Regions from separate parts of the Bradyrhizobium sp. AZCC 1578 genome, predicted to be linked through region 1. Evidence: predicted binding sites of a transcription regulator. Region 1 holds the regulator's gene; each other region holds the start of a gene.
What was found. The regulator PhoB, encoded in region 1, activates phosphate uptake and scavenging genes when phosphate is short. The targets are predictions, from matches to a motif close to TGTCATNNANCTGTCAT.
Positions count from the first base shown of each region.

Region 2: a site for PhoB is predicted at 2,257-2,273, ahead of V1290_RS34065 (DUF47 domain-containing protein). Genes of this name have one in related genera too.
Region 3: a site for PhoB is predicted at 2,967-2,983, ahead of V1290_RS07485 (UDP-2,3-diacylglucosamine diphosphatase). Genes of this name have one in related genera too.

Region 1 is NZ_JAZHRZ010000001.1:3,420,277-3,426,384, forward strand. Features, by position in the region: gene V1290_RS16305 (aspartate aminotransferase family protein) at 1-576, opposite strand, end outside; gene V1290_RS16310 (GcrA family cell cycle regulator) at 1,073-1,582, shown strand; gene phoB (phosphate regulon transcriptional regulator PhoB) at 2,157-2,861, opposite strand; gene phoU (phosphate signaling complex protein PhoU) at 2,872-3,588, opposite strand; gene pstB (phosphate ABC transporter ATP-binding protein PstB) at 3,600-4,421, opposite strand; gene pstA (phosphate ABC transporter permease PstA) at 4,418-5,263, opposite strand; gene pstC (phosphate ABC transporter permease subunit PstC) at 5,265-6,108, opposite strand, start outside.
Region 2 is NZ_JAZHRZ010000001.1:7,160,460-7,166,567, forward strand. Features, by position in the region: gene V1290_RS34050 (ABC transporter substrate-binding protein) at 1-216, shown strand, start outside; gene V1290_RS34055 (branched-chain amino acid ABC transporter permease) at 304-1,191, shown strand; gene V1290_RS34060 (branched-chain amino acid ABC transporter permease) at 1,193-2,161, shown strand; gene V1290_RS34065 (DUF47 domain-containing protein) at 2,315-2,959, shown strand; gene V1290_RS34070 (inorganic phosphate transporter) at 2,975-3,979, shown strand; gene sugE (quaternary ammonium compound efflux SMR transporter SugE) at 3,971-4,294, opposite strand; gene V1290_RS34080 (peptide chain release factor 3) at 4,450-6,069, shown strand.
Region 3 is NZ_JAZHRZ010000001.1:1,456,204-1,462,311, reverse strand. Features, by position in the region: gene V1290_RS07505 (c-type cytochrome) at 1-457, shown strand, start outside; gene V1290_RS07500 (J domain-containing protein) at 491-1,279, opposite strand; gene V1290_RS07495 (Lrp/AsnC ligand binding domain-containing protein) at 1,539-1,784, opposite strand; gene thiD (bifunctional hydroxymethylpyrimidine kinase/phosphomethylpyrimidine kinase) at 1,917-2,717, shown strand; gene V1290_RS07485 (UDP-2,3-diacylglucosamine diphosphatase) at 3,006-3,818, shown strand; gene V1290_RS07480 (glycosyltransferase family 4 protein) at 3,815-4,873, shown strand; gene V1290_RS07475 (threonine ammonia-lyase) at 4,927-5,916, shown strand; gene V1290_RS07470 (caspase family protein) at 5,987-6,108, opposite strand, start outside.

The DNA of each region.
Region 1 (6,108 bases):
GCCGCCCTCGCCCTGCACCGGCTCGATCAGGATCCCCGCGGTCTGCGGGCCGATCGCTTTCTTGACCGCTTCGAGATCGCCATGCGGCACCTGGTCGAAACCGTCCATCGGCGGCCCAAAGCCTTCGAGATATTTGGCGGAGCCGGTTGCTGCGAGCGTGCCCAGGGTGCGGCCGTGGAATGCGCCCTCGAAGGTGACGAGACGATAGCGCTCGGGATGGCCCTTGGAGAATTGATAGCGGCGCACGACCTTGATCACGCCTTCCATCGCCTCGGCGCCGGAATTGCAGAAGAACACGAGGTCGGCAAAGCTCTGCTCGCAAAGCCGCGCGGCGAGCTTCTCGCCATCCGGCGACTTGAACAGGTTCGACATGTGCCAGAGTTTCGTCGACTGCTCCTGCAGCGCCGCGATCAGGTGCGGATGGCAGTGACCGAGCGCATTCACCGCGACGCCCGAGGTGAAGTCCAAATAGCGCTCGCCATTGGTGGCGGTCAGCCAGCAGCCCTCGCCGCGTTCGAAGCCGAGATCGACCCTGGCGAAGACCGGGAGCAGATGCGACGTGGCACTATTGGTCATGGCAATCACTGAGGTTTGAGACCTGCCTTTGAGACCTGCCGCGGGCGTGCATTGGCGCGAACGCGGCAACAGCCGGTCTTGCGAAAACGAAACGTGCCGCCTCTTAAGGGCGGCACGTGAGAGGCATTCTATGTGGGCGTGGGGCGCTGTCAACACGCCACGGAGCCGCCTTTCCTGCAGTGCAAGATGCTGAAATCCGTAAGATTGCGGTGTGGTGGAAAACACGCAGTGAAATGCCTAGATGTCAGAACATGTGGACGTTCGGGCCCGGACTCTTGCGCCCGAGTCACGCCATATTGTAGCGTTTGGGCTGTCGGGTACGACATCTCGTGCGGCAGTTCTGATCCCTAAGAGTCCATTTTGTGCAGGCGTAAACGTTCGGCGCGGTTAGCGCGTCCGGCGAGGGCTAAGGGATTCTGACCGCAGGGATTTTTGAGACGAATGACTCGCCAGCGCTGCCCCCGATTGGCCGGCGCGATGCGAAGGGAAGATTACGATGACGGTTTTGACCTGGTCCGACGATCGCGTCGAACAGCTTAAGAAGCTCTGGGAAGCCGGATTGTCGGCGAGCCAGATCGCCGCGGAACTCGGGAATGTGACGCGAAACGCCGTAATCGGCAAAGTGCACCGGCTGGGCCTTTCCGGCCGTGCCAAGAGCCCCTCCTCGGCCGCCCCGCGGCAGCGCAAGGCACGCCCCGCCCAGCCGATGATGCGGGTGTCGCGCCCGGTCTCGCGCGGCAACACCGCGCTGGCACACGCCTTCGAAGTCGAGATGGAGCCGGATCCGATCGCCTTCGACAACGTCGTGCCGATGAGCCAGCGGCTGTCGCTGCTCGAACTGAACGAGGCCACCTGCCACTGGCCGGTCGGCGATCCCTCGAGCCCGGAATTCTTCTTCTGCGGCGGCAAGGCGCTCACCGGCCTGCCCTATTGCGCCCACCACTCGCGCATCGCCTACCAGCCCGCCGCCGATCGGCGGAGGCAGCAGCCGAAGCAGACGCGGTAAGGGGCGCGCGCCGCTATCTCAACGATGTCGTCCCTGCGAATGCAGGGACCCATAACCACAAGTGCAGGTGGTTATGCTGAGCTGGAGCTCCAGCGCATTTCAACAATCGAGATTGGCGGTTATGGGTCCTCGCGTTTCGCGGGGATGACGGAATAGAGGCGAGAACCCCTCAACTTGTCGTCCCTGCGAACGCACTAGTGGATGCACACATGTTGCAGTGCGATTCAGGCTTCATATGCAATTTTAGAATCGAAGATGCGAGCTCATCGAAATTTTGGAATCGAGGCTGGCGTTTTCGCGCAAGATCGGAATCCAGCGCTTCGGTGGGGTGGAGAGCGCGCGCAGCAAAACTACGTCGCAACACTTGAGAAGTGCAAAAACCCTTGGCTTTTCATGAGTATTTGCGGCGCAACAAGTGTGCATGCCCTAGTGCGAACGCAGGGACCCATAACCACAGGTGTCTGTGGTTACGCTGAGCTGGAGCTCCAGCACGTTTCAACAATCGAGATTGGTGGTTATGGGTCCCCGCGTTCGCGGGGACGACCGAGAAGTTCGCGAGGACGGCAACGGAGCGTTACGGCTCCACCTTCGCAAACCGGTCATCCAGCGCGTAACCTGCGCCGCGGACGGTGCGGATCGGATCCTGCTCGCGGCCGGGGTTGAGCAGTTTGCGCAAGCGGCCGATATGGACGTCGACGGTGCGCTCGTCGATATAGATGTCGCGGCCCCAGACGCTATCGAGCAACTGCTCGCGGCTGAAGACGCGGCCGGGGTGCTCGAGGAAAAATTCGAGCAGGCGATACTCGGTCGGGCCGAGATCGATCTGGCGGCCTGAGCGCGCGACGCGGCGCTTTTCGCGATCGAGTTCGATATCGCCATAGGTCAGCACGGTGGCGAGCCGCTCGGGGCTCGCCCGCCGCAGCAGGCCCTTTACGCGCGCCAGCAGTTCCGGCACCGAGAACGGCTTGACGATGTAATCGTCGGCGCCGGTCGCAAGCCCCCGCACCCGCTCGCTCTCCTCCCCGCGCGCGGTCAGCATGATGATCGGCAATTGCTTGGTTTCGGGGCGCGCTCTCAAACGGCGGCACAGCTCGATGCCGGAGAGGCCCGGCAGCATCCAGTCGAGCACGACGAGATCGGGCACGCGCTCCTTCAGCCGCGTATCCGCATCGTCGCCGCGGCCGACGGTCTCGACCTCATAGCCTTCAGCGTCGAGGTTGTAGCGCAACAGCGTGGTCAACGCTTCCTCGTCCTCGACCACCATAATGCGCGCGCTCATTCTGCTTTCCTCAAGTGTTGGAGACGGTCGTGGCAAACGTCGTCATGTCGCCCTTCGGGCGCTTGTCGAGCATCTGCTGACCCTCGATCATGTAGAACACGGTTTCGGCGATGTTGGTTGCGTGGTCGCCGATCCGCTCGATATTCTTGGCGCAGAACATCAGGTGGATGCAGAACGAGATGTTGCGCGGATCCTCCATCATGTAGGTGAGGAGTTCGCGGAACAGCGAGGTGCAGATGGCGTCGACTTCTTCGTCGCCCTTCCACACCGCCATCGCCGCCGGCAGATCGTGCGCGGCATAGGCGTCCAGCACCGACTTGACCTGCGATTGTACCAGATCGGTCATGTGCTCGAGGCCGCGCATCAGTTTCAGCGGCTGGAAATCGTTCTCCAGCGCCGCGACGCGCTTGCCCATGTTCTTGGCGAGGTCGCCGATCCGCTCCAGATCGGTGGCAACCCGCATCGCGCCGACGATCTCGCGCAGATCGATCGCCATCGGCTGGCGGCGGGCGATGGTCAGCACCGCGCGCTCCTCGATCAGATGCTGCAGGCGGTCGATCTCGACGTCGGTGGCGACGACGTGCTTGCCGAGCGCGACGTCGCGGCGGACCAGCGCGTCGACGGATTCGGTGATCATGCGCTCAGCAAGGCCGCCCATCTCGGCGACCAGACGCGTCAATTCCTGGAGGTCGCTGTCAAACGCCTTGGCGGTGTGCTCAGAAGCCATCTGTTATCTCCTTAACCAAACCGCCCCGTGATGTAGTCCTGGGTACGTCGATCGCGCGGCGAGGTGAAAATCTTGTTGGTGTCGTCGAATTCGACCAGCTCGCCGAGATACATGAAGGCGGTCTTGTCCGAGACGCGCGCCGCCTGCTGCATATTATGGGTGACGATGGCGATGGTGTAGTCCTCTGCCAGTTCCTGGATCAGTTCCTCGATCTTGGCGGTCGAGATCGGATCGAGCGCCGAGCAGGGCTCGTCGAACAGGATCACCTCGGGCCTGACCGCAACGGTGCGCGCGATGCAGAGCCGCTGCTGCTGGCCGCCGGACAGCGAGAGGCCGCTTGCATTGAGCTTGTCCTTGACCTCGTTCCACAGGGCGCCGCCGCGCAGCGCCTTCTCGACCCGGCCGTCCATCTCCGACTTGGAGATCTTCTCGTAGAGACGGATACCGAAGGCGATGTTCTCGTAGATCGTCATCGGGAACGGCGTCGGCTTCTGGAACACCATGCCGACGCGGGCCCGCAGCAGATTGAGATCGAGCTTGGGGTCGAGGACGTTGGTCTGGTCGAGCAAGAGCTGACCGGTGGCGCGCTGACCAGGATAGAGATCGTACATCCGGTTGAATATCCGCAGCAACGTGGATTTGCCGCAGCCGGACGGGCCGATAAAGGCGGTGACGCGGTGGGTGCCGAGCGTCAGGTTGATGTTCTTCAGCGCATGGTGCTCGCCATAGTAGAAGTTCAGACTGCGCGCGGTCACCTTCGGCGCAGCCTCGGGCAGCGTCGCCTGCGGAACGGGCCCGCTCGCGTTACTCACGGATACGGAGAGATCGGTCATTTGGATGTCCTCTCGGCGCCAAGGATGCGCGCGCCAATATTCAGGGCCAACACGGTGAGCGTGATCAGAAGCGCCCCGCTCCAGGCGAGCTGCTTCCAGTAGACGTAGGGGCTCTGCACGAAGTTGTTGATGGTGACCGGCAGGTTCGCCATCGTCTTGGTCAGGTCCAGGCTGAAGAACTGGTTGGACAGCGCGGTGAACAATAGCGGCGCGGTTTCGCCGGCGACACGGGCGGTGGCCAGCAGGACGCCGGTGATAAGGCCGGCGCGCGCGGCGCGGTAGGCGATCCGGCGGATCACCAGCGAGCGCGGCAGGCCGAGCGCAGACGCCGCCTCGCGCAGGGGATTGGGCACCAGCCCCAGCATGTCCTCGGTGGTGCGGACCACCACGGGAATCACGATCACGGCGAGCGCCAGGCAGCCGGCAAAGGCCGAGAAGCCGCCCATTGGCACCACGATCGCGCCGTAGATGAACAGGCCGATGATGATCGACGGCGCGCTCAACAGAATATCGTTGATGAAGCGGATCACCGAGGTGAGCTTGTCGTGCTTGCCGTATTCGGCGAGATAGGTTCCGGCAAAAAGGCCGAGCGGCGCACCGATGCCGACCCCGATCACGGTCATCATGATCGAGCCGATGATGGCGTTGCGCAGGCCGCCATCGGTCGAACCGGGCGGCGGCGTATCCTGGGTGAAGACGGCGAGGTTGAGGCCGGCGAGGCCGTTATAGAACAGCGTGAACAGGATCAGTGCCAGCCAGGTCACGCCGAACGCTGCAGCGCCCAGGCACAGGAACTTGACGATGACATTCTTGCGGCGGCGGGAGACGTAAATCGGGTTCATGTCAGTTCCCCGCCTTCTTTTCCAGCCGCATCAGCATCAGCCGCGCGGCAGCAAGAACGAAGAACGTCAGAATGAACAGGAGCAGGCCGAGCAGGATCAGGCCGGACTGGTGCAACCCGTCGCTTTCGGCGAATTCGGATGCGATCGCGGCCGAGATCGTGGTGCCGGGCGCAAAGATCGAGGACTGGATCTTGAACGAATTGCCGATGATGAAGGTCACCGCCATGGTCTCGCCCAGCGCACGGCCGAGCGCCAGCATGATGCCGCCGATCACGCCGACGCGGGTGTAGGGGATGACGACGTTGCGAACGACTTCCCAGTTGGTACACCCCACCCCATAGGCGGCCTCTTTGAGCACCGGCGGGACCGTCTTGAAGACGTCGACCGAGATCGCGGTGATGAACGGCAACACCATGATCGCCAGAATCAATGACGCGTTGAACAGGCTGAGATAGGACGGCGGCCCGGCGAAGATCGTCCCCAGCACTGGAACGCCGTCGAACACGCTGATCATGAACGGCTGGAAGTTGTTGGCCAGAAACGGCCCCAGCACGAAGAAGCCCCACATGCCGTAGATGATGGAGGGAATGCCGGCCAGCAGTTCGATGGCAAGCCCGATCGGACGGCGCAGCCAGATCGGGCAGATCTCGGTCAGGAACACAGCGATGCCGAGGCCGACCGGAATGGCGATCGTCATCGCGATCACGGAAGTGATCAGCGTTCCGTAGACCGGGCCGAGCGCGCCGAGCACTGGCGGGTCGGCAGACGGCGCCCAGCGCTGCGTCCACAGGAAGGCGGCGCCGTATTCCCGGATCGCCGGCCAGGCGCCGATAATAAGCGAAATG
Region 2 (6,108 bases), 3.7 Mb from region 1:
GCGAAAATGAAGGAAACGCCCACCGATGATCCGCTGTTCGGCAAGGGCACGATCCGCCCCGACGGCCGCAAGCTTCATCCGGCCTACCTGTTCGAGGTCAAGAAACCCTCCGAATCCAAGGGGCCGTGGGACTATTACAAGCTGATCGGCACCACTCCCGGCGAGCAGGCCTTCCGGCCGCTTTCGGAAAGCGCCTGTCCGCTGGTAAAGAAGTAACAACGATGGCCCGTCGGCGTCATGCCGGCGGGCCTTCTCTCGCGGCCCAAGCTAACCCGCATCATAACGAGATTGAGTGCGAAACCGATGCAAGCTCTCTACGCCCAGCTTTTGGTGGGATTGATCAACGGATCATTCTACGCGCTGCTCAGTCTCGGGCTCGCCGTGATCTTCGGCATGCTCAACATCATCAATTTCGCCCATGGCGCGCTCTACATGATGGGCGCGTTCTGCGCATATTTTCTGCTGCATCTCACGGGGATTGGATACTGGTGGGCCCTGATCATCGCGCCGATTGTCGTCGGCATCTTCGGCATGATCCTCGAACGGACCATGCTGCAATGGCTGGCCGGTCTCGACCACCTCTACGGGCTGTTGTTGACGTTCGGCATCGCGCTGATCGTGCAGGGCGTGTTCCAGAATTACTTCGGCTCGTCCGGCCTGCCGTACGCGATTCCTGATTATCCGGAGGTCGGCGGGTTCCGCGGATTACAGGGCGGCATGAATCTCGGATTCATGTTCCTGCCGATCTACCGCGGCTGGGTCGTCGTCTTCTCGCTCGTGGTGTGCCTTGCGACCTGGTTCCTGATCGAGAAGACCCGGCTCGGCGCCAATCTGCGTGCGGCGACTGAAAACCCAACCCTGGTACGCGCATTCGGCATCAACGTGCCGCGGATGATCACGCTGACCTACGGCCTCGGCGTCGGCTTGGCGGCGCTGGCCGGCGTATTGTCCGCGCCGATCAACCAGGTCCGGCCATTGATGGGCGCGGACCTGATCATCGTCGTGTTCGCGGTGGTGGTGATTGGCGGTATGGGATCGATCATGGGATCGATCATCACCGGATTTGCGCTCGGCGTAATCGAGGGACTGACCAAGTATTTTTATCCCGAAGCTTCCAACACCGTGGTGTTCGTCCTGATGGTGCTGGTGTTGCTGCTGAAGCCAACGGGACTGACTGGACGGGCTGCCTGACATGAGCACATTGACTGACGACACACTGCCGATAACGCCGCAAGCGATGCGCGACGAAATGATCGTGTTCGCCGGGATGGCGGTGCTGCTGGGGCTCGTACCCCTGACGGGCATCTATCCGTTCTTCGTGATGCAGGCGCTGTGCTTCGCGCTGCTTGCTTGCGCTTTCAACCTCCTGATCGGCTATGGCGGCCTGCTGTCGTTCGGCCACGCCATGTTTCTGGGGACCGCGGGCTACTGCTCGGCGCATGCGCTCAAGGTCTGGGGTGTAACGCCGGAAGTCGGAATTCTGGTCGGTGTCGCCGGCGCCGCCGCGCTTTCCGTCGTCACCGGCTTCATCTCGATCCGTCGCCAGGGCATCTACTTTTCGATGATCACGCTGGCGCTCTCGCAGCTCCTGTATTTCATCTATCTGCAGGCACCGTTCACGCATGGCGAGGACGGCATCCAGGGTATTCCGCAGGGCTATCTGTTTGGAATATTCAATCTCGCCAAGCCCACGGTGCTTTACTACGTGGTGCTTGCCGGATTCCTCGGCGGCTTCCTCCTGATCTACCGCACCATCAACTCGCCGTTCGGCGAGGTCTTGAAAGCCATTCGCGAAAACGAGCCGCGCGCGATCTCGCTGGGCTACAAGACTGACCAGTACAAGCTGCTCGCTTTCATCCTCTCCGGAACGATTGCGGGCTTTGCGGGTTCGCTGAAGGTGTTCGTGGCGCAGAACGCCTCCCTCACCGACGTGCACTGGACGATGTCGGGTGAAATCGTGCTGATGACGCTGGTCGGCGGCCTCGGCACGGTGTTCGGTCCGGTCGTTGGGGCCTTCGTTATCATTGCCATGCAGCAATATCTGGCCGGCTTCGGCCAATGGGTGACGGTGATCCAGGGCGTCATCTTCGTGGCCTGCGTGTTGACGTTCCGCCGAGGCATCATCGGCGAGATCGCGCATTATTTCCGCCGATCCCTCTAAAAACGGCGGTTTGGGCGCAGTTTTTCGGCTCCACAAAGTGGTGGATGACCCGGTTCCTGGGGCCGGACGTCGCGCGCTTTTCCCTCGAATGATCTATGACAGTTTTGTGACAGCGCGCTCCGCGGCTGTTTCTGAACGACGGAAAAAATACCCATGCTGCGCTGGTTTCGTGCCTTTTTGCCCAAAGAGGAGCGGTTTTTTGACCTATTTGCCCGCCACGCCCAGACGGTCGTGCAGGGCGCGCTGGCGTTGCAGGACATGATGCGCGGCGGCGACGAGACGCCGGTATTCTGCCAGCGAGTCAATCAGTTCGAACACGACGCCGACGGAATCACCCGCGAGGTCCTGACCGCGGTCCGCCGCACCTTCATTACCCCGTTCGACCGCGGCGACATCAAGAATCTGATCACGTCGATGGACGACGCGATCGACCAGATGCAGCAGACCGCGAAGGCGGTGGTGCTGTTCGAGGTCCGAACGTTCGAGCCTCCGATGCGCGAAATAGCCACGCTGTTGGTCGAGTGCGCCAATCTCGTCAGCCGCGCGATCCCGCTGATGCAGTCGATCGGCAACAACGTCGCGATGCTGACCGCCATCACCGAGGAAATCGGAAAGCTGGAGGGCCGTATCGACGATCTTCACGACATCGGCTTGAAGGAACTGTTTCTCAAGCACCGCAACGGCAATTCGATGGACTTCGTCGTCGGCGCCGAGATCTACAAGCATCTCGAAAAAGTATCCGATCGCTTCGACGACGTCGCCAACGAGATCAACTCGATCGTGATCGAACAGGTATAGGGCAGGGCCAATTCAGTGGACGCCACGCTTGGCCTACCGATTCTGATCTTCCTGATCGCGGTCGCACTGCTGTTCGATTTCCTCAACGGCCTGCACGACGCCGCCAATTCGATCGCGACGATCGTGTCGACTCGCGTGCTGCGCCCGCATTATGCGGTGTTCTGGGCGGCTTTCTTCAATTTCATCGCCTTTCTCGTCTTCGGGCTGCATGTCGCCAACACGATCGGCAAGGGGATCATCGAGCCCGACGTCGTCGATGCGGCTGTGATCTTCGCTGCGCTGGTCGGGGCCATTGTCTGGAACCTGATTACCTGGGGGCTCGGCATTCCATCCTCGAGTTCGCACGCGTTGATCGGCGGATTGGTCGGCGCAGGCGTGGCCAAGGCCGGGATTTCCGCGGCGGTCTGGAGCGGCCTGTCAAAAACGCTGCTGGCGATCGTGTTGTCGCCGCTGGTCGGGTTTCTGCTAGCGCTGGTGCTGGTTGCGATCGTGTCCTGGCTGTCGGTGCGCTCGACGCCGTTTGCGGTGGACCGCGCCTTCCGCATCCTGCAATTCGTCTCGGCATCGCTCTATTCGCTCGGCCATGGCGGCAACGACGCGCAAAAGACCATGGGCATCATCGCGGTGCTTTTGTATTCGCAAGGCCACCTCGGGGCGGATTTTGCCATCCCGTTCTGGGTCGTGATTTCCTGCCAGGCGGCGATGGGGCTCGGCACGTTGATGGGGGGCTGGCGGATCGTCCGCACCATGGGATTGCGGATCACGAAATTGACGCCGATGCAGGGCTTTTGCGCCGAAACCGGTGGAGCTGCGACCCTGTTCATGGCGACCTATCTCGGGGTTCCCGTATCCACGACCCACACCATTACTGGCTCCATCGTCGGCGTCGGCGCGGCGCGGCGGGTCTCGGCGGTGCGCTGGAACGTCGCGAGTTCGATCGTGTATGCCTGGGTGATCACCATTCCGGCGTCGGCGATTATCGCGGCGCTGACCTATTGGGCCGTGCTGTTGCTACGCTGATCCGGTGACGAGTTTAAGCCCGACGATGCCGGCCACGATCAGTCCGATGCAGGCGAGGCGGGCGGCGGTCGCGGGTTCGCCGAACAGCGCGATGCCCAGGATGGCCGTTCCGACCGCGCCGATGCCGGTCCATACCGCGTAGGCGGTTCCGATCGGAAGCGCTTTCAAGGCAAGGCCGAGCAGGACGATGCTCCCTGCCATGCAGGCGAGCGTCAGGACGGATGGAACAAGTCGCGTGAAACCCTCGGTATATTTGAGGCCGATCGCCCAACCCACTTCCATGAGACCGGCGACGAACAACACGATCCAGGCCATGACAACCCTCCGAACCAGGCAGGGTCGTCCCCGCGGATGAGCTGCAAAATTGGAAGGCCGTCCTTCCGCTGCCGATATGGGACTGGCCAGGAGCCCTCGCAACCACCAAATGAGGCTTGATCAGCGCGGTTTTCCCTGCCAAACGCTCGAGCCTCATGTCCGACATTGCCGTTACAGCCGAATCGCCGTCCCGCTCGCCGCTATCAGCTGAAGTCGCGCGGCGGCGCACATTTGCGATCATCTCCCATCCGGACGCCGGCAAAACCACGCTGACCGAGAAGCTCCTGCTGTTCGGCGGCGCCATCAATCTGGCAGGGCAGGTCAAGGCCAAGGGCGAGCGGCGCAATACCCGTTCCGACTGGATGAAGATCGAGCGCGAGCGCGGCATCTCGGTCGTGACCTCGGTGATGACCTTCGAATTCCAGGACCTCGTCTTCAACCTCTTGGACACGCCCGGCCACGAAGACTTCTCGGAAGACACCTACCGGACGCTGACCGCGGTCGATTCCGCCGTCATGGTGATCGACGCCGCCAAGGGCATCGAGGCGCGGACGCGAAAGCTGTTCGAGGTGTGTCGGCTGCGCGACATTCCGATCATCACCTTCATCAACAAGATGGACCGCGAGAGCCGCGACACGTTCGAACTGCTGGACGAGATCGAAAAGACGCTGGCGCTCGACACCACCCCGATGACCTGGCCGGTCGGTCGCGGCCGCGACTTCCTCGGCACCTACGACGTCGTCAACGGCGGCGTGCGCCTGCTCGAAGGCGGCGGCGCCAAGACCGGCGCGACCGAGCAGATCGATATCGCCGATCTTGCCGGCCGCAACCCCAATCTCGACGTCGCCGAGATCAAGGACGAACTCGCGCTGGTGTCGGAAGCCTGCAAGCCGTTCGAGCTGGACGCGTTTCGCGAGGGCCATCTGACGCCGGTCTATTTCGGCAGCGCGCTGCGCAATTTCGGCGTCGGCGACTTGCTGGAAGGTCTTGGCAAGTTTGCGCCGGCGCCGCGGGCGCAGGACAGCAATTTGCGCAAGGTCGAAGCAGCCGAGCCGCGCATGAGCGCCTTCGTGTTCAAGATCCAGGCCAATATGGATCCGAACCACCGCGACCGCATCGCGTTCGCACGGCTGTGCTCCGGCAAGCTCAGCCGCGGCATGAAAGCGAAGCTGGTGCGGACCGGCAAAAACATGTCGCTGTCGTCGCCGCAGTTCTTCTTCGCGCAGGATCGCTCGGTGGCCGATGAGGCGTTTGCCGGCGACGTCGTCGGCATTCCGAACCACGGTACCTTGCGGATCGGCGATACGCTGACGGAAGGCGAGGACATCACCTTCGTCGGCGTTCCGAGTTTTGCGCCGGAAATCGTCCGCCGCGTGCGGTTGACGGATGCAATGAAGGCCAAGAAGCTGAAAGAGGCGCTGCAGCAGATGTCGGAAGAGGGCGTGGTGCAGGTGTTCCGGCCCCGCGACGGCGCACCGGCGCTGGTCGGCGTCGTCGGTCCGCTGCAGCTCGACGTGCTGAAGGCACGGCTCGACGCGGAATATTCGCTGCCGGTGGAATTCGAAGTCTCGGAATTCCAGCTCGCGCGCTGGGTCTCGTCCGACGACCGCAAGAAGTTAGAGGCCTTCATCGCGGCCAACGGCTCGGGCATCGCCGACGACGTCGACGGCGATCCCGTGTTCATGGCCAAGAACGAGTTTTACCTGGGCTATACCAGGGAGCGCGCCGAAGGGATCACCTTCTCCAACGTCAAGGACGTGAAGAAGAAGGCGTAAGGCCGGGGCACGCCGCCATCCCAACCGCCGCTGTCGTCC
Region 3 (6,108 bases), 2.0 Mb from region 1:
GTTTCCATTCAACATCCGCCGCAACATCGGCGTCTGGAAATGGTTGTTCATGGACAGAAAGCCTCACATAGCCGACGCCTCACATTCGGCGTCGTGGAATCGCGGGGCTTACCTCGTCAACGGTATGGGTCATTGCGCCGAGTGCCACAGCCCGCGCAACTTCCTCGGCGGTATCGTCCAGGCGCAACGCTTCGCCGGCGGACCTAATCCGGAAGGAGAGGGCTGGGTACCCAACATCACCCAGAAACGATTGGAGGAGTGGAGCGCGAAGGATATCGCCTACTTCCTCGAAACCGGGCAAACGCCCGATGGCGACAGCGCAGGCGGATCGATGGTCCGCGTGATCAAGAACACCTCGCAATTGCCGCCGGAAGATCGCGATGCCATCGCGGAGTATGTCAAGTCGCTGGCGCCGGTTGAGGGACCGCCGCGGCCGAAGAAAGCGAAAGAAGGCTGAGAGCTCTTACGTGAGACGCGAGTTCGCGCGTCGTCAGGGCGTCACGGCTGCGGTGATCGGTTGGCGCCGCTCCGGCAAGGTCGGCACGATCGACAGCGGCTTACGCGGCACGGGCGGCGTGGCGGCTTTGGTCCGCTTCAAATCCGTGGAGCGCTTGGTCAAAGCGACGTCACCGAGTGTGCGATCGAAATCGCCCACCCGATACAGCACGCCGCCGCGATCGAAATAGGCGGCTGCGAAGCGCGGATAATATTGGACCCCGAGATTGTACGTGGCGAAGGCCGGGACCGGCTCGAAGCGGCCGAGCGGCGCGGCGCGGGCTTCCTTTGCGGCGGGTGCCGTGGCAGCGATGGGGGCCACGCTGCCGGTTGAAAGTTCTTCTTCGCGCTGGGCACGGGATCCGTCCTGCGCGGTAGCGTCGGGCTGCAGCGCGGCAACCTGCTGCACGCCATCTGCGATTTCTGCGGCGCCCGGCGGTTTTGAAAACAATCCGAACACCGTGTAGCCGCCGACCAGCACCGCGGAAATGACCGTTGCCGCCATCGTGTTGGAGGCGACCTTTCGTACGGTCTCGTATGTCTGGATTGCCTTGGTGGCCGGCGGCTGCAGCGCAATGGCGAGCAACTGATCGTAGGTCGCGCGCTGCTCGGTGTCGGTCAGGATGTCATAGGCGCGCATGAGTTCCCTGAACCTCAGCGCAGCATCGGGATCGTCGGGATTGATATCGGGATGAGTCGCCTTCGCGGCCTTGCGGAATGCCTTCCGCAATTCCTCGGCGTCATCACTCGGAAGCGCTCCGAGCAAATCGTACAGCGTCCCCATGGTGGTACTCGCGACCGTTTCCCCCTCGGACCGTCCCCGCCGCGGAACTTCCGATTGACGACGCCCTAGATAATCAAAAATATCAAGGCGGTAGCATGATCCCCTTATGGCAAAAGCATGCCATGGTTAACGTCGTTAACCATCCATTGCGGTGGGGCGCTCAATTGGCGTGGCAGGCGGGCAGGGCTGGCAGCTCCTCCATCACAGGCGGACCTATCGGCCGCGCCAGGGACGCGGCCTTGGGGAGGCAGGCCGATGCCTAACCCGAGCCGAACGCCTTGAAGGTGATGATGGTGTGGGTGTCCTGGATCCCTGGAATCACCTGCACCTTCTCGTTGACGAAATGGCCGATGTCGGTGTCCTTATCGACGTAGAACTTGACCAGCAGATCGTAGTCACCGGCAGTGGAATAGATCTCCGAAGCGATCTCGGCCTCCGCGAGCGCATTGGCGACGGCATAGGATTGGCCGAGTTTGCATTTGAACTGGACAAAGAAGGGAACCATCGCTGTCGTCTCCGAATTAGTTGGTCCCAATAGGCCAAAAACCGCCGATAATGGCAAGCCAGCTTGCTGCCCATGCCATGGCGCGGTAGGACATTACATGGCCTTCAACCGACGACTTGCACGAGGCTTGCGATGACGGCGCCGATCGCGCTGACCATCGCCGGCTCCGATTCCTCTGGCGGCGCCGGTATCCAGGCCGACCTGAAGACGTTTGCCTCGCTCAGCGTCTACGGCGCCTCCGTGATCACGGCGCTGACGGCACAGAATACCGAAGGCGTCAGCGGCATCCATCAGATGCCGGCGGAGTTCGTGACCGCGCAGATCGATGCGGTGTTTTCCGATCTCGACGTCGGAGCGGTCAAGATCGGCATGGTGGCGCAGCCATCGATTATCGACGCCATCGTCGCCGGCCTCAAGCGCTGGTCGCCGAAGCATGTTGTGCTCGATCCCGTGATGGTCGCAACCTCCGGCGACCGGCTGCTGGCTGCCGAAGCGGTCGAGGCGCTGCGGACAAAACTCATTCCGTTAGCTTCGGTCATTACGCCCAATTTGCCTGAGGCCGCCGCGCTGCTCGACGAACCGGTGGCTGCGGGTGAGGCCGCCGTCGCAAGCCAAGGCAGGCGATTGCTGGCCATGGGCTGCAAGGCGGTGCTGATCAAGGGCGGCCACGGGGAGGGCGCCGAGTGCATCGACTATCTGATCGGCACGAGCGGCACCATCGCGCTGGCCGCGCCGCGCATTGCGACGAAAAATACCCATGGCACCGGCTGCTCATTGTCCTCGGCGATTGCAGCGGAACTCGCGAAGGGCGCGGGCATGGAAACCGCCGTGCGTAACGCCAAGGCGTGGGTCAGCGCTGCGATTGCGGCGGCAGATCGCTTCAGCGTCGGCCGCGGTCACGGCCCGATCCACCATTTTCATAAGTTTTATTAGCTGCCGTCCTTGTCTGGTGCGCAATCGCGCAGGGACTTTTTGCGCCGCGGCGCATCCGTTGAATTACGGGGATGGTTAATCTTCCACGATAATTGACCCTGTTGATGATGGGTTAATGCGCGATTGCGCACGAGGCAGAGACAACGTCGAGAAGTTGCCTCTCCAATGTCGCTTGTCTGTCGCATCGCGCTGCTATCCGCAAGTTGTGGGGCACGGCATTGATTCTCGCGGGAATATCGCGGCGTGAACAGTCATCGCCCTGTCACAGAAATCTGTCAGGGGACAGGTATGGGTAGTGACTCCTTGAGTGAAGAGAGCCCCGAACGGCGCTTTCGTACCTTGTTCATCTCCGACGTCCATCTCGGCGCCCGCGGCTCGCAAGCCGACCGTTTGCTGGACTTCCTCAAAAGCCACGACGCCGACACCATCTATCTCGTCGGCGATATCGTCGATGGCTGGGCGCTGAAGTCGAGCTGGTACTGGCCGCAATCGCACAACGACTTCGTGCAGAAGATGCTGCGCAAGGCGCGCAAGGGCGCCAAGGTCATCTACGTGCCGGGCAATCACGACGAGTTCCTGCGCAACTATTACGGCACGCATTTCGGCGGCATCGACGTGGTGGAAAACACCATTCATACCGGCGTCGATGGCCAACGCTATCTCGTCATCCACGGCGATATCTTCGATCTCGTGGTGCAGAACGCGCGCTGGCTCGCCCATCTCGGCGACAAGGCCTACGACTTCGCCATTCAGATGAATCGCCTCGTCAACTTCTTCCGCCGCATGTTCGGCGTGCCGTATTGGTCGCTGTCGCAATGGGCGAAGCTGAAGGTCAAGAACGCCGTGAACTACATCGGCGCGTTTGAACAGACGCTGGCCGGCGAGGCGCGACGTCACGGCGCCGACGGCGTGATCTGCGGCCACATTCACTATGCCACCATCCGCGACGAGCACGGCATCCGCTACATGAATTGCGGCGACTGGGTGGAAAGCTGCACCGCGCTCGCCGAGCACGAGGACGGCCGGTTCGAGATCATCACCTGGACCGATCCGCAGCGAAGGGCGGCGCCAGTTCCCCGCGTCGCGGCGCGCGCCGCATGACGCATATCCTGGTCGCGACCGATGCGTGGCATCCCCAGGTCAACGGGGTAGTACGCACGCTGACCGCGATGACGGAGGCGGCCACGGGGCTTGGCGTCGAGGTGAGCTTTCTGACGCCGCAATCATTTCGCACCTTTGCGATGCCGAGCTATCCCGACCTGCGGCTGGCTCTGCCGCTTCCCGGCAAGATCGCGCAACTGATCGAAGCGGCAAGGCCCGACAGCATACATATCGCGACCGAGGGGCCAATCGGGCTGTTGGTGCGGCGCTATTGCCGCAAGCGCGGCTTGCCGTTCACCACGAGCTTTCACACCCGGTTTCCGGAATATGTGTCGGCGCGCTCGCCGATTCCGGAATCCTGGGTTTGGTGGGCGCTACGTGCCTTCCACCGGCCGAGCCGGGCGGTAATGGCGGCGACGCCGGCGCTGGCGGCTGAGCTGCGCCTGCGTGGCTTTCGTAACGTGGTACTGTGGTCACGCGGCGTCGATACCTCGCTGTTCCATCCGCGCAGCGCCGATCTCTGCCTGCCGATGCCTGTATATCTCAGCGTCGGCCGTGTCGCGGTAGAGAAGAATCTCGAAGCCTTCCTCGATCTCGATCTGCCCGGCACCAAGCTCATCGTCGGCGATGGGCCGGCCCGGATGGCGCTGGAGCGCAAATATCCTAACGCCGTGTTCCTCGGCGCGCGGCATGGCGAGGAACTGGCCGAAATCTATGCGGCGGCCAATGTTTTCGTCTTTCCCAGCAAGACCGACACGTTTGGCTTGGTGCTGCTGGAGGCGCTGGCCAGCGGTCTGCCGGTTGCGGCTTTTCCAGTCAACGGTCCCCGCGACGTGATCGGCTCGGCGCCGGTTGGCGTGCTGAACGAGGATTTGCGCGCGGCCTGCCTGGAGGCGCTGCAGATTTCGCGGAAAGAATGCGTGGAATTTGCTGCCGCCCATAGCTGGCAAGCCTCGGCACGGGCTTTCGTCCATCATGCCCTCAATCTTGGTCCCCTGCGGCCGGAAGGCGAGCTGGCCGAATTCGTGGCGGAGGACCCGCATTTCGCCGCCTGATATCACCTGAATCTGTATTGCCCGCCGGTCCGCTTGCGCGATACAAAGTGCGCATGACGGAAAAAGCCTCAACGGCACCGGTCGGTGCTGCAGATATCGATGCGGCGGCGCGAGTGGTTGGCCCGTTCGCGGTGCGGACGCCGCTGTTGTCGTTCCCCGTTCTCAACGAGCGCGTCGGGACCAAGGTCTTTCTGAAGCCCGAAATGCTGCAGCGGACCGGATCGTTCAAGTTCCGCGGCGCCTTCAACAAGCTGGCCTCGATTCCGCAGGATAAGCGCGGCGGCGGGGTGGTCGCATTCTCTTCCGGCAACCACGCCCAGGGCGTGGCAGCGGCGGCGCAGATCCTCAACATGCAGGCCACCATCGTGATGCCGGCGGACTCGCCTATCACCAAGCGCGAGCGCACCAAGGGCTATGGCGCCGAGGTGGTGCTCTACGACCGCGACAAGGAGGACCGCGAAGCGATCGCCAACGGCATCGCCGGCAAACGCGGTGCGACGCTGGTCCGGCCCTATGACGATCCCTTCGTCATTGCAGGGCAGGGCACTGCGGGCCGTGAAATCGCCGAGGACATGACAGCGCTCGGGCTCGTGCCCGATATCGTGGTAGCGCCGGCCTCCGGCGGCGGGCTGATCGCCGGCGTCGCGACGGCCGTGAAGGCAAAATTTCCGCAAGCGCAGGTGATCGTCGCCGAGCCCAAGGACTATGACGATCACGGCCTGTCCCTCCGCGCCGGCCACCGCGAGCCCCATCACGCCGCCGGCCGCACCATCTGCGATGCGCTGATGGCGGCGATGCCGGGCGAACTCACCTTTTCGATCAACAGCAAGCTGCTCGCAAACGGCGTGACCGCGTCCGACGAGGAAGTCGGCGCGGCGGTGGCCTATGCCTACCGGGAATTGAAGCTGGTGGTCGAGCCCGGCGGGGCGGTCGGCCTCGCCGCACTGTTGGCCGGCCGCATCGATGCCAGGGGAAAGAACGTCGTCATCGTGCTTTCCGGTGGCAATGTCGACGCGGACCTGTTCGCCAAGCTGGTCGCCTGACCATCACATCTTAAACGGAAGCGGGCAGAGCATGTGCTCTGCCCGCTTTTTGTTGTCCGGAGCTCCTTATTCAGCGCCTGAAGCCGCCGCCGAATGACCCGCCGAACGAGCTGCGGGACGGGCTCGAGGCGAAGCGCTGGCTGAAACCTCCTCCGCCGCCCATGCCGCCGCTGAACCGACGCGGCGCGGTGG